One region of the Comamonas sp. CAH-2 genome, then DNA from elsewhere that is predicted to be linked to it. Evidence: riboswitches for the same ligand, from Rfam matches in the RefSeq annotation. Region 1 holds a riboswitch; the other holds the start of a gene.
The links. A riboswitch is a leader RNA that binds a small molecule or an ion and turns the genes downstream of it on or off. The one in region 1 is predicted to bind thiamine pyrophosphate.
Positions count from the first base shown of each region.

Region 2: it holds a riboswitch for thiamine pyrophosphate, as region 1 does, so the genes downstream of both, thiC (phosphomethylpyrimidine synthase ThiC) here and FYM52_RS05795 (cytosine permease) in region 1, are expected to answer to the same signal.

Region 1 is NZ_VSWF01000005.1:136,800-141,261, forward strand. It holds gene thiD (bifunctional hydroxymethylpyrimidine kinase/phosphomethylpyrimidine kinase) at 1-766, shown strand, start outside; gene FYM52_RS05790 (SH3 domain-containing protein) at 860-1,249, opposite strand; gene FYM52_RS05795 (cytosine permease) at 1,553-2,854, opposite strand; TPP riboswitch at 2,931-3,029, opposite strand; gene FYM52_RS05800 (hypothetical protein) at 3,152-3,430, shown strand; gene FYM52_RS05805 (Crp/Fnr family transcriptional regulator) at 3,857-4,462, shown strand, end outside.
Region 2 is NZ_VSWF01000036.1:14,140-18,601, forward strand. It holds gene FYM52_RS15580 (tripartite tricarboxylate transporter TctB family protein) at 1-59, opposite strand, end outside; gene FYM52_RS15585 (hypothetical protein) at 227-376, opposite strand; gene thiC (phosphomethylpyrimidine synthase ThiC) at 422-2,356, opposite strand; TPP riboswitch at 2,665-2,783, opposite strand; gene FYM52_RS15595 (acyl-CoA synthetase) at 2,898-4,462, opposite strand, start outside.

The sequences.
Region 1 (4,462 bases):
CATCCAGGCCGACCTGAAGACCTTCAGCGCCCTGGGCTGCTACGGCATGACGGCCATCACCGCCATCACCGCCCAGAACACGCTGGGCGTGCGCGGCATCCATGGCATTCCGCCCGAGATGCTGCAGGCGCAGATCGACGCCGTGGTGCAGGACATCGGGGTGGATGCCGTCAAGATCGGCATGCTGCATGCGCCCGAGATCGTGCAGGTGGTGGCCGATGCCATCCGCCGCTACGGGATTGCGAACGTGGTGCTGGACCCGGTGATGGTGGCCACCAGCGGCGACAAGCTGATCCACGATGAAACCGTGGCCGTGCTGGTGCGTGAGCTGTTCCCGCTGGCCAGCGTGATCACGCCCAACCTGGATGAGGCCGGCTGGCTGATTGGCCGCAAGATTGCCGATGTGGCGGACATGGCGTCCGCCGCCCAGGCCTTGCTGGACATGGGTGCGCAGCAGGTGCTGCTTAAAGGCGGGCACCTGCCGGGAGACTGGGTGGTGGACTTGCTGGCCGGTCGCGACGGCGCGCGCCAGGAGCTGGGTTCGCAGCGCATACCCACGCACAACGGCCATGGCACGGGCTGCACCCTGTCCTCGGCGATTGCCGCCTACCTGGCGCGCGGCCTGCCGCTGCCTGCGGCGGTGGAAAGCGCCCGCAGCTACATCCTGGGGGCCATCGCCGCCGGGGCCGAGGTGTACACCGGGCGGGGCCATGGCCCCCTGAACCACGGCTTTGCGCCCCAGGCCCAGCTGGTGTTCACGGGCTGAGGGTGGTGGCTTGGCAGGGCCGCGATTCTCCATAAAAAAACGGCGCTCAGGGCGCCGTTTTTTATAGAAGTTCTGTCTGCCAGGAGTGTGTGACTACCAACCCCATCCCAGCTTTTCCAGCATCCAGCCAGACTGGCCCTCGGCCGTTTGGACTTTGGCCCAGTCGTCGCGCTTTTCCAGGGTCTTGACGATGTCGTACTTGCTCAGCTTGGTCACCACGCTGTGGTTGGTGCCCGGGCCTGCGCGCAGGTTGACGGTGTCGGCCTTGATCAGGTAGTGGGGCACGCTGTCGGTCAGGGGCTGGTGCACCCAGCCCAGCGGGCCTTCAAAGTCCTTGACCTTGATCCAGTCGTCACGGCGCTCCATCACCTGCACGGGATAGCCTTTGATCAGTTCCCAGGCAATCTCGGACTTTGTCGTGGGCTTGGCGCGGATGTTGACGGTATTGCCCTTGATGCTCAAAAACTCTTGTGCTTGGGCCAAGGTAGGGGCGGCGGCAAGCACACCGGTCAACAGCAGGGCAGCAAGGCCGCTGCTGCGCAGGCGGCGGGAGAGGTGGGGGGCAAGTGGTGACAACACGCGGCAATAACTCCTGTGAATCAAGGGGGGTCAGGTGCGGGCCGTGTGCCCCGTACCTGTAAGAATTTGCATCATGCCCGCGCAGTTTCACTGAAATTTGCATTCCACTCACAAAAAAATGCGTGAAATGTGACCGCTGTCGTGTTTCTGGTCATGCTTGGCGATGAACCGTCTGGACAAACCGACCAAATTGCGGCTGGCCTGGGGTCACTGTGCCGGGGCCGCGCGCGGCAGCAGTCGCGCCAGCACAAAGCACACCAGCAGTGTTGGCAGCGCGCTGCCTGCGGCAGGGGCCAGCAGGGGCACGCCGTGGTAGAAGCCCACACCCGCCAGCCACAGCAGCACGGCCGGCCAGTGTGCGCCGCGCGCCTGCGCCAGCCATTGCGGCGCCTGGGCCAGGCGCTGGTCGGCCGCTTGCCAGGCCAGGCGGCCCAGGATCACGCCAAACAGGGGCACGAAGACCGAGCTGAGCATCAGCAGGAAGGGTTCGATGCTGTGCATGGGCAGCACCAGGGCCAGCAGCACGCAGGCCACGGTCAGCCCCAGGCCCCAGCGGCGCAGGCTCCAGCGGGGTGCCATGCTGTGGGCTGCCATGGCACCGGAGTAGGTGTCGCCATAGGCGTTGTCCACCTCGTCAATCAGGATCAGCGTCAGGGCGATCAGGCCCCCCTGGGCCAGCAGCAGGGCGGTGACCAGGTTCTCGCTGGGCAGGGTCAGCGTGATCAGCACGCCCAGGCCGTAGCACCACACGTTGGCCAGTCCAAAGCCCAGCCAGGTGCCGCGCAGGGCGCTGCGACCATCGCGGCCATGGCGTGCATAGTCCGCCACCAGCGGCAGCCAGGAGATGGGCATGGCCACCACCAGGTCCATGGCGGGCAACCAGCCCATGCCACCGGTGCCGGGGCGTTGCCAGATGCCTTCCCAGCCCTGTTCCAGGGCCAGGCCGACAAAATGCCAGGTCAGCCACAGCAGCGACAGCACCACCAGCGGCAGCGCAATGCGGGCAATCAGCTGGCGCACCAGCTTGAGCATGGAGCCACTGATCAGCAGCCCGATCACGGCACCCCACACCAGGGTCATGACCACCGGCCAGTGGCTGGCCGCCATGCCGCCGGCCTGGCGTGCAATGGCCACGCTGGCGTCGCGCATCACCACCAGCTCGAAGGTGCCCCAGCCGATCAGTTGCACCAGGTTCAGCAGGATGGGCAGCTTGGCGAACTGGCGGCCGTAGACGTGGGTCATCAGCGCGGCGCTGGACAGCCCGGTGTCGCAGGCAATCTTGGCCATCCAGCCCAGCAGGCCGGCGCCCAGCAGCGACCCGCAGACGATCGCCAGTACGGCCTGCTGGGTGGACAGGGCGGGCAGCAGGTAGGCGCCCACCTGCATCACCAGCAGGCCCACGCCCAGGCTGAACCACAGCGCAGCATGGTCGTGCAGGGCGAACACCCGTTCAGACGGTGTGGTGGGAGACAGCGCCTGGTTGGCGGGCGCGGAAGACGAGGAATGCATACATGCTCCGTAAGCCTACGAAGCAGGGGCCGTGACAGGCTCGCGGCCCACAAGGGCCAACAGCCTGCGGACGAGCAACCAGCATGAACAGCTTCCCTGCGCGAGGATGATCTCAATCAGGTTCAAAGGGACTCTCTCAGCCCGGCCTTGCGGCAGGGCACCCCCAGCGAGCGCCGCACCGTGCGATGCAGCGGGCGCGATTGTCCCATGAAACCGCGGTTTCCCTGGTCGCAGGCCCGCCCATCGGCCGTACCGCAGCGGGGCCAGGAGCGCCGGAACATGCCCTGAACTTCAGCCGTGCCCAATCTCTGCGACGCGCCGGTTGAGGCCTGGCGTGCGCACTGGAAGGCGCACGACAACGCCTACCCTTCGTGCATCGAGCTGACCGCCGCTGACCTGCAGGCCTTGAACGCCGAGCGCAAACTGATCAACGACACCATGAACTTCAAGCAGGCCGAGTGCTGGGAGGACGTGTTTCATGGCGCCAAGCTGCAGGTGGGGCCCACCAGCTGCCTGGTCCTGGCCAGCGGCGAGCGGGTGCCGGTGGCCTTGGCGGGCGCGGTGTCCACGTCTTGAAACTGCATCAAATCGGCGTTGAAGGCAGGTAAATCCTGCGCAGACAGCTATGGATGAATGAGCAAAGCGGCATGTCGGCTGGGGCGGACATGCAGCTTTTGCATGGTGGCGGCCCACCCGGTGGGCGCGGTGCTGGGCCACGGCCAGGCGGTGACCGAGACCGGGCTGGGTGGCGCCGGCAGGGTTCTGCTGGGCGGAATGCCCGAGTTGAAAAACCTGCGATGGACCGTGGTGTGGTGCACAGCCTGGGGCTGGAAAACGCGTGGAGCATCAAAGAGTTAAGGGTTTACCCTTTGTTTTGGGGGTGGGCGCGATCCAGACTGTCACTTTCTGGACAAGTTCATGCCCAGGGGGCGCTTTCAGACCCCAAGCGGCTGGTCTCTGACGCGACAATGGTCCGGTTTTCAGTCACAGAAACGACAGGATATGGACGACCCGATTCTTACTATCGAAGAACGTGAAGCGATCAATGCAGGTCGCTGGTTTTCATCCCTCTCACCTTCGCTGCGGCACGACATACTCCGATGCGCTTACGTCAAACGATTCAAGGACGGTGCTTTGATCTGCGCCCGCGGCGAAGTGCCGGAGGAATGGTTTGCGTGTGCCAAGGGGGCCGTGCGGGTGAGCTCGACGTCCATCACGGGCAAGCAGATTACGCTGACCTATGTGGAGCCGGGGCTGTGGTTTGGCGATACCTCGATCTTCGACGGGGATCGCCGCACGCACGACGCGTATGCCCACGGGGCGACCACGCTGCTGTGCGTGGCCAAGGCGGACTTCAAGCGCATCCTGGCAACGCACACCGAGTTCTACGAGGCCATGCTGTGGCTGGCGGCGCGCCGCATCCGGCAGCTGTACGGCCTGGTCGAGGACCTGAACACGCTGCCGCTGCGCGCGCGGCTGGCCAAGCAACTGCTGCACCTGGTGCGCAGCTATGGCATTCCCAGCCTGGCGCATGCCGAGGAAGTGCGCATCGGCCTGCAGCTGGCGCAGGAAGAGTTGGCCCAGTTGCTCGGGGCTTCACGCCAGCGC
Region 2 (4,462 bases), on a different contig from region 1:
AATCCGACCGCGGCCACAAACAGGCCGGCCAGAATATCCCGTAAATCTCTAGCTAACATCACACCTCCATTGCATCGAGGAGGCGTATCTTCATGGCAGAAATGGCGATTTTTTTACGTAATACCACCTAGCGCACACTGCATTAACCACGCTTCATTTTCAAAATTAAAAAATAATCATCCAGCGCCAGTTTGCGCATCGATTTCCAATGATTTATTAAACTTATTTAATCTTTCGCCGCCATGCCTGCAGCGGATGAGCAAAAAATAATAATCAAAGCCCCCAGGCCGTGTGCCTGAATACCGCCCACCACCTCACGGCCACGCCCCTGCGCCAGCGTGGGCATTCCGCGGCCCAGGGGCGCTTTGTTTTTCATAGCTATCAGCGCTTACCAGACAAGCGCTGAAAGCCTATTGGGCACTCAACGCGCCGTGGTGTCGCTGGCGATGGGAATGTAGAACTCCCCGCCCGTGCGGTTGAACTCCTCGGCCTTGGCCTGCATGCCGGCGGCAATCCCCTGCTCTTCGGCCACGCCCTGCTGCTTGGCAAAGTCGCGCACCTCCTGGGTGATCTTCATGGAGCAGAACTTGGGCCCGCACATGCTGCAGAAGTGGGCGACCTTGGCGCTGTCCTTAGGCAGGGTTTCGTCATGGAAGGCGCGCGCCGTGTCGGGGTCCAGGCCCAGGTTGAACTGGTCTTCCCAGCGGAAGTCGAAACGCGCTTGCGACAGGGCATCGTCGCGCGAACGCGCACCCGGATGGCCCTTGGCCACATCGGCAGCGTGGGCCGCAATCTTGTACGCGATGATGCCTTGCTTCACGTCGTCGCGGTCGGGCAGGCCCAGGTGCTCCTTGGGCGTGACGTAGCACAGCATGGCCGTGCCGAACCAGCCGATCATGGCCGCGCCGATGGCCGACGCGATGTGGTCGTAGCCGGGGGCGATGTCGATGGTCAGCGGCCCCAGGGTGTAGAACGGCGCCTCGTGGCAGTGCTTGAGCTGCTCGGTCATGTTGGCCTGGATCATGTGCATGGGCACGTGGCCGGGGCCTTCGATCATGGTCTGCACGTCGTGCTTCCAGGCCACTTGCGTCAGCTCGCCCAGGGTCTTGAGTTCGGCGAACTGGGCTTCGTCGTTGGCGTCCGAGGCGCAGCCTGGGCGCAGGCCGTCACCCAGGCTGAAGGACACGTCGTACTGCTTCATGATGTCGCAAATGTCTTCGAAGTGCTCGTACAGGAAGCTTTCGCGGTGGTGGGCCATGCACCACTTGGCCATGATGGAGCCGCCACGCGAGACGATGCCGGTGCGGCGCTGGGCCGTCAGGTGGATGTAGGCCAGGCGCACGCCGGCGTGGATGGTGAAGTAGTCCACGCCCTGCTCGGCCTGCTCGACCAGGGTGTCGCGGAAGATTTCCCAGGTCAGGTCTTCGGCAATGCCACCGACCTTCTCCAACGCCTGGTAGATGGGCACGGTGCCAATCGGCACGGGCGAGTTGCGCACGATCCAGTCGCGCGTGGTGTGGATGTTCTTGCCGGTGGACAGGTCCATCACGTTGTCGGCCCCCCAGCGGATGGCCCAGACCAGCTTTTCGACCTCTTCCTCGATGCTCGAGGTCACGGCCGAATTGCCGATGTTGGCGTTGATCTTGACCTTGAAGTTGCGCCCGATGGCCATGGGCTCGATCTCGGGGTGGTTGATGTTGGCTGGGATGATGGCGCGGCCGCGCGCCACTTCGTCGCGCACGAATTCGGGCGTTATGATCTTGGGGATGGCGGCGCCCAAGCTGTTGCCGGCCAGGCGCAGTTCGCGGGCCGCGTCCTGCTGGTACTGCGCCATCCATTCACGGCGGCCGTTCTCGCGCAGGGCCACGTATTCCATCTCGGGCGTGATGATGCCGCGCTTGGCGTAGTGCATCTGGGTCACGTTCTGGCCGGATTTGGCGCGGCGCGGCTGGCGCTGCAGCGCGGCGGCCTCGGCGCGCAGCAGCGCCACGCGCGCGTCTTCCTCGCCACGCTTGCCGCCGTCGTCCAGCGCCACGCGCTGGCGGCCGACATAGAACTCGCTGTCACCGCGCGCTTCGATCCAGGCACCGCGCACACTGGCCAGGCCCTGGCGCACGTCGATGGAGGCGGTGGGGTCGGTGTAGGGGCCCGAGGTGTCATAGACGCTGACCTGCTCACCATTGGTCAGCGCGATGTCGCGCACCGGCACGCGCAGATCGGGGTGGATGGCCCCGCTCAGGTAGCTTTTGGTGGATGCCGGAAATGGCTGGCGCGACTGGGCCAGCAGATCGGCGAAACGGGCGGCATCGGGGGCATTGCCGGCGGCGGGCGTAAAGATGGCATCGGGGGCGTTCATCGCAGTCTCCAAAAAGCGTGTGAAGTTCATCAAACGCTCCGTGGAGTGCTGGGCCGCTCTGATGGCGTGGGAGATGGCTGGCGCCATCCACCTTCGCCTGCACCTGGCTCCAGCCCTGGCATTGCTCCCACAATGCCTGACCGACGCCACCGGAATCGACCGATTCCGACCAAGGCTGACACGCCCGGTGTTCCATCCCCAAAAGACAAAACCCCAGTGCGCGAGGCGCCTGGGGTTTGCTGTGCCTAGGGATGGTGGGCACCTGCCTGGCCTTGCAAAAGCCCATGTGCCTGTCCATTCCTGGCCCTGCTTCAGGGTCCCGCTCTTCTTCCGCCGGTATGAACCGGATCAAGTTCGTCGGGTTCGCTGGCCACTGTTTTCACAGCGGTTCGCATCTCAGCGCTTTCGCACACCCCGGAGCAGCCGTGAGTATAGGCGCATCTGCGTCGCCCCAGGACACCGGGCAAACGCCTAGGCTTTCAGCATCAAAACCGACTCCAGCGCTTGCTAGGCGTGCGCTGGCAACTATCAATGCTGAAAATCAGACCACGATGGCACTGGCCGAGCCGACCTGCTTGCGCAGCTCGAACTTCTGGATCTTGCCGGTGCTGGTCTTGGGCAGTTCGCCAAACACCACGGCGCGCGGCACCTTGTAGCCGGCCAGGTGCTGCTTGCAGTGGGCCACGATGTCGGCCTCGCTGACCTGGGCGCCCGGCTTGATTTCCAGGAAGGCGCACGGTGTCTCACCCCACTTGGGGTCGGGCTTGGCCACCACCGCCGCCGCCAGCACGGCAGGGTGGCGGTAGAGCACGTCTTCGACCTCGATCGAGGAGATGTTCTCGCCGCCGGAGATGATGATGTCCTTGCTGCGGTCCTTGATCTGGATGTAGCCGTCGGGGTACTGCACGGCCAGATCGCCGCTGTGGAACCAGCCACCGCGGAAGGCATCGTCCGTGGCGCTGGGGTTCTTGAGGTAGCCCTTCATGGCGATGTTGCCGCGGAACATGATCTCGCCCATGGTCTCGCCATCCAGGGGCACGGGCTGCAGGGTCTCGGGGTCCATGACCCGCACTTCGCGCTGCAGGTGGTAGCGCACGCCCTGGCGGGCATTGAGGCGGGCACGCTCGCCAATATCGAGCTGGTCCCAGCGCGCATGCTTGGCGCAGACGGTGGCGGGACCGTAGGTTTCGGTCAGGCCATAGACGTGGGTCAGGTCGAACCCCATGGCCTCCATGCCTTCGATCATCGAGGCCGGGGGCGCGGCACCGGCCACCATGGCCTTCACCCCGACAGGGATGCCCGCTTTCAGCTCGGCCGGCGCATTCACCAGCAGGGATTGCACGATGGGCGCGCCGCAGTAGTGGGTGACGCCGTGCTCGCGCATGGCGTCAAAGATGGCCTTGGCCTCGACCCGGCGCAGGCAGACATTGACCCCGGCGCGGGCCGCCACGGTCCAGGGGAAGCACCAGCCATTGCAGTGGAACATGGGCAAGGTCCACAGGTACACGCTGTGCTTGGGCATGTCCCACTCCAGCACGTTGCTGATGGCGTTGATGGCCGCACCGCGGTGGTGGTAGACCACACCCTTGGGGTTGCCGGTGGTACCGCTGGTGTAGTTGAGGGCAATCGCATCCCACTCGTCCTCGGGCAGCTCCCAGGCATAAGCGGCATCGCCCTGGGCCACGAAGTCCTCGTAGCGGATGCTGCCGACCTGCACGGCGGCCTCGCCGTACAGGGCATCGTCCACCTGGATCACCAGGATGGGTTGGGTGCGTTCGCGCAGTTGCAGGGCCTTGGCGATCACCGGCGCGAACTCGGGGTCCACGATCAAGGCTTTGGCTTCGCCGTGGTCCAGCATGAAGGCCAGGGCCTCGGCATCCAGGCGCGTGTTCAAGGTGTTCAGCACCGCCCCGGCCATGGGCACGCCGAAGTGGGCTTCCACCATGGGTGGCGTATTCGGCAGGATCACGGCCACGGTGTCGTTCTTGCCAATTCCGGCCTGGCGCAGGCTGCTGGCCAGCTGCCGGCAACGCGCATAGGTCTGCGCCCAGGTCTGGCGCAAGTCGCCGTGGATGATGGCCAGGCGCTCGGGATAGACGCTGGCGG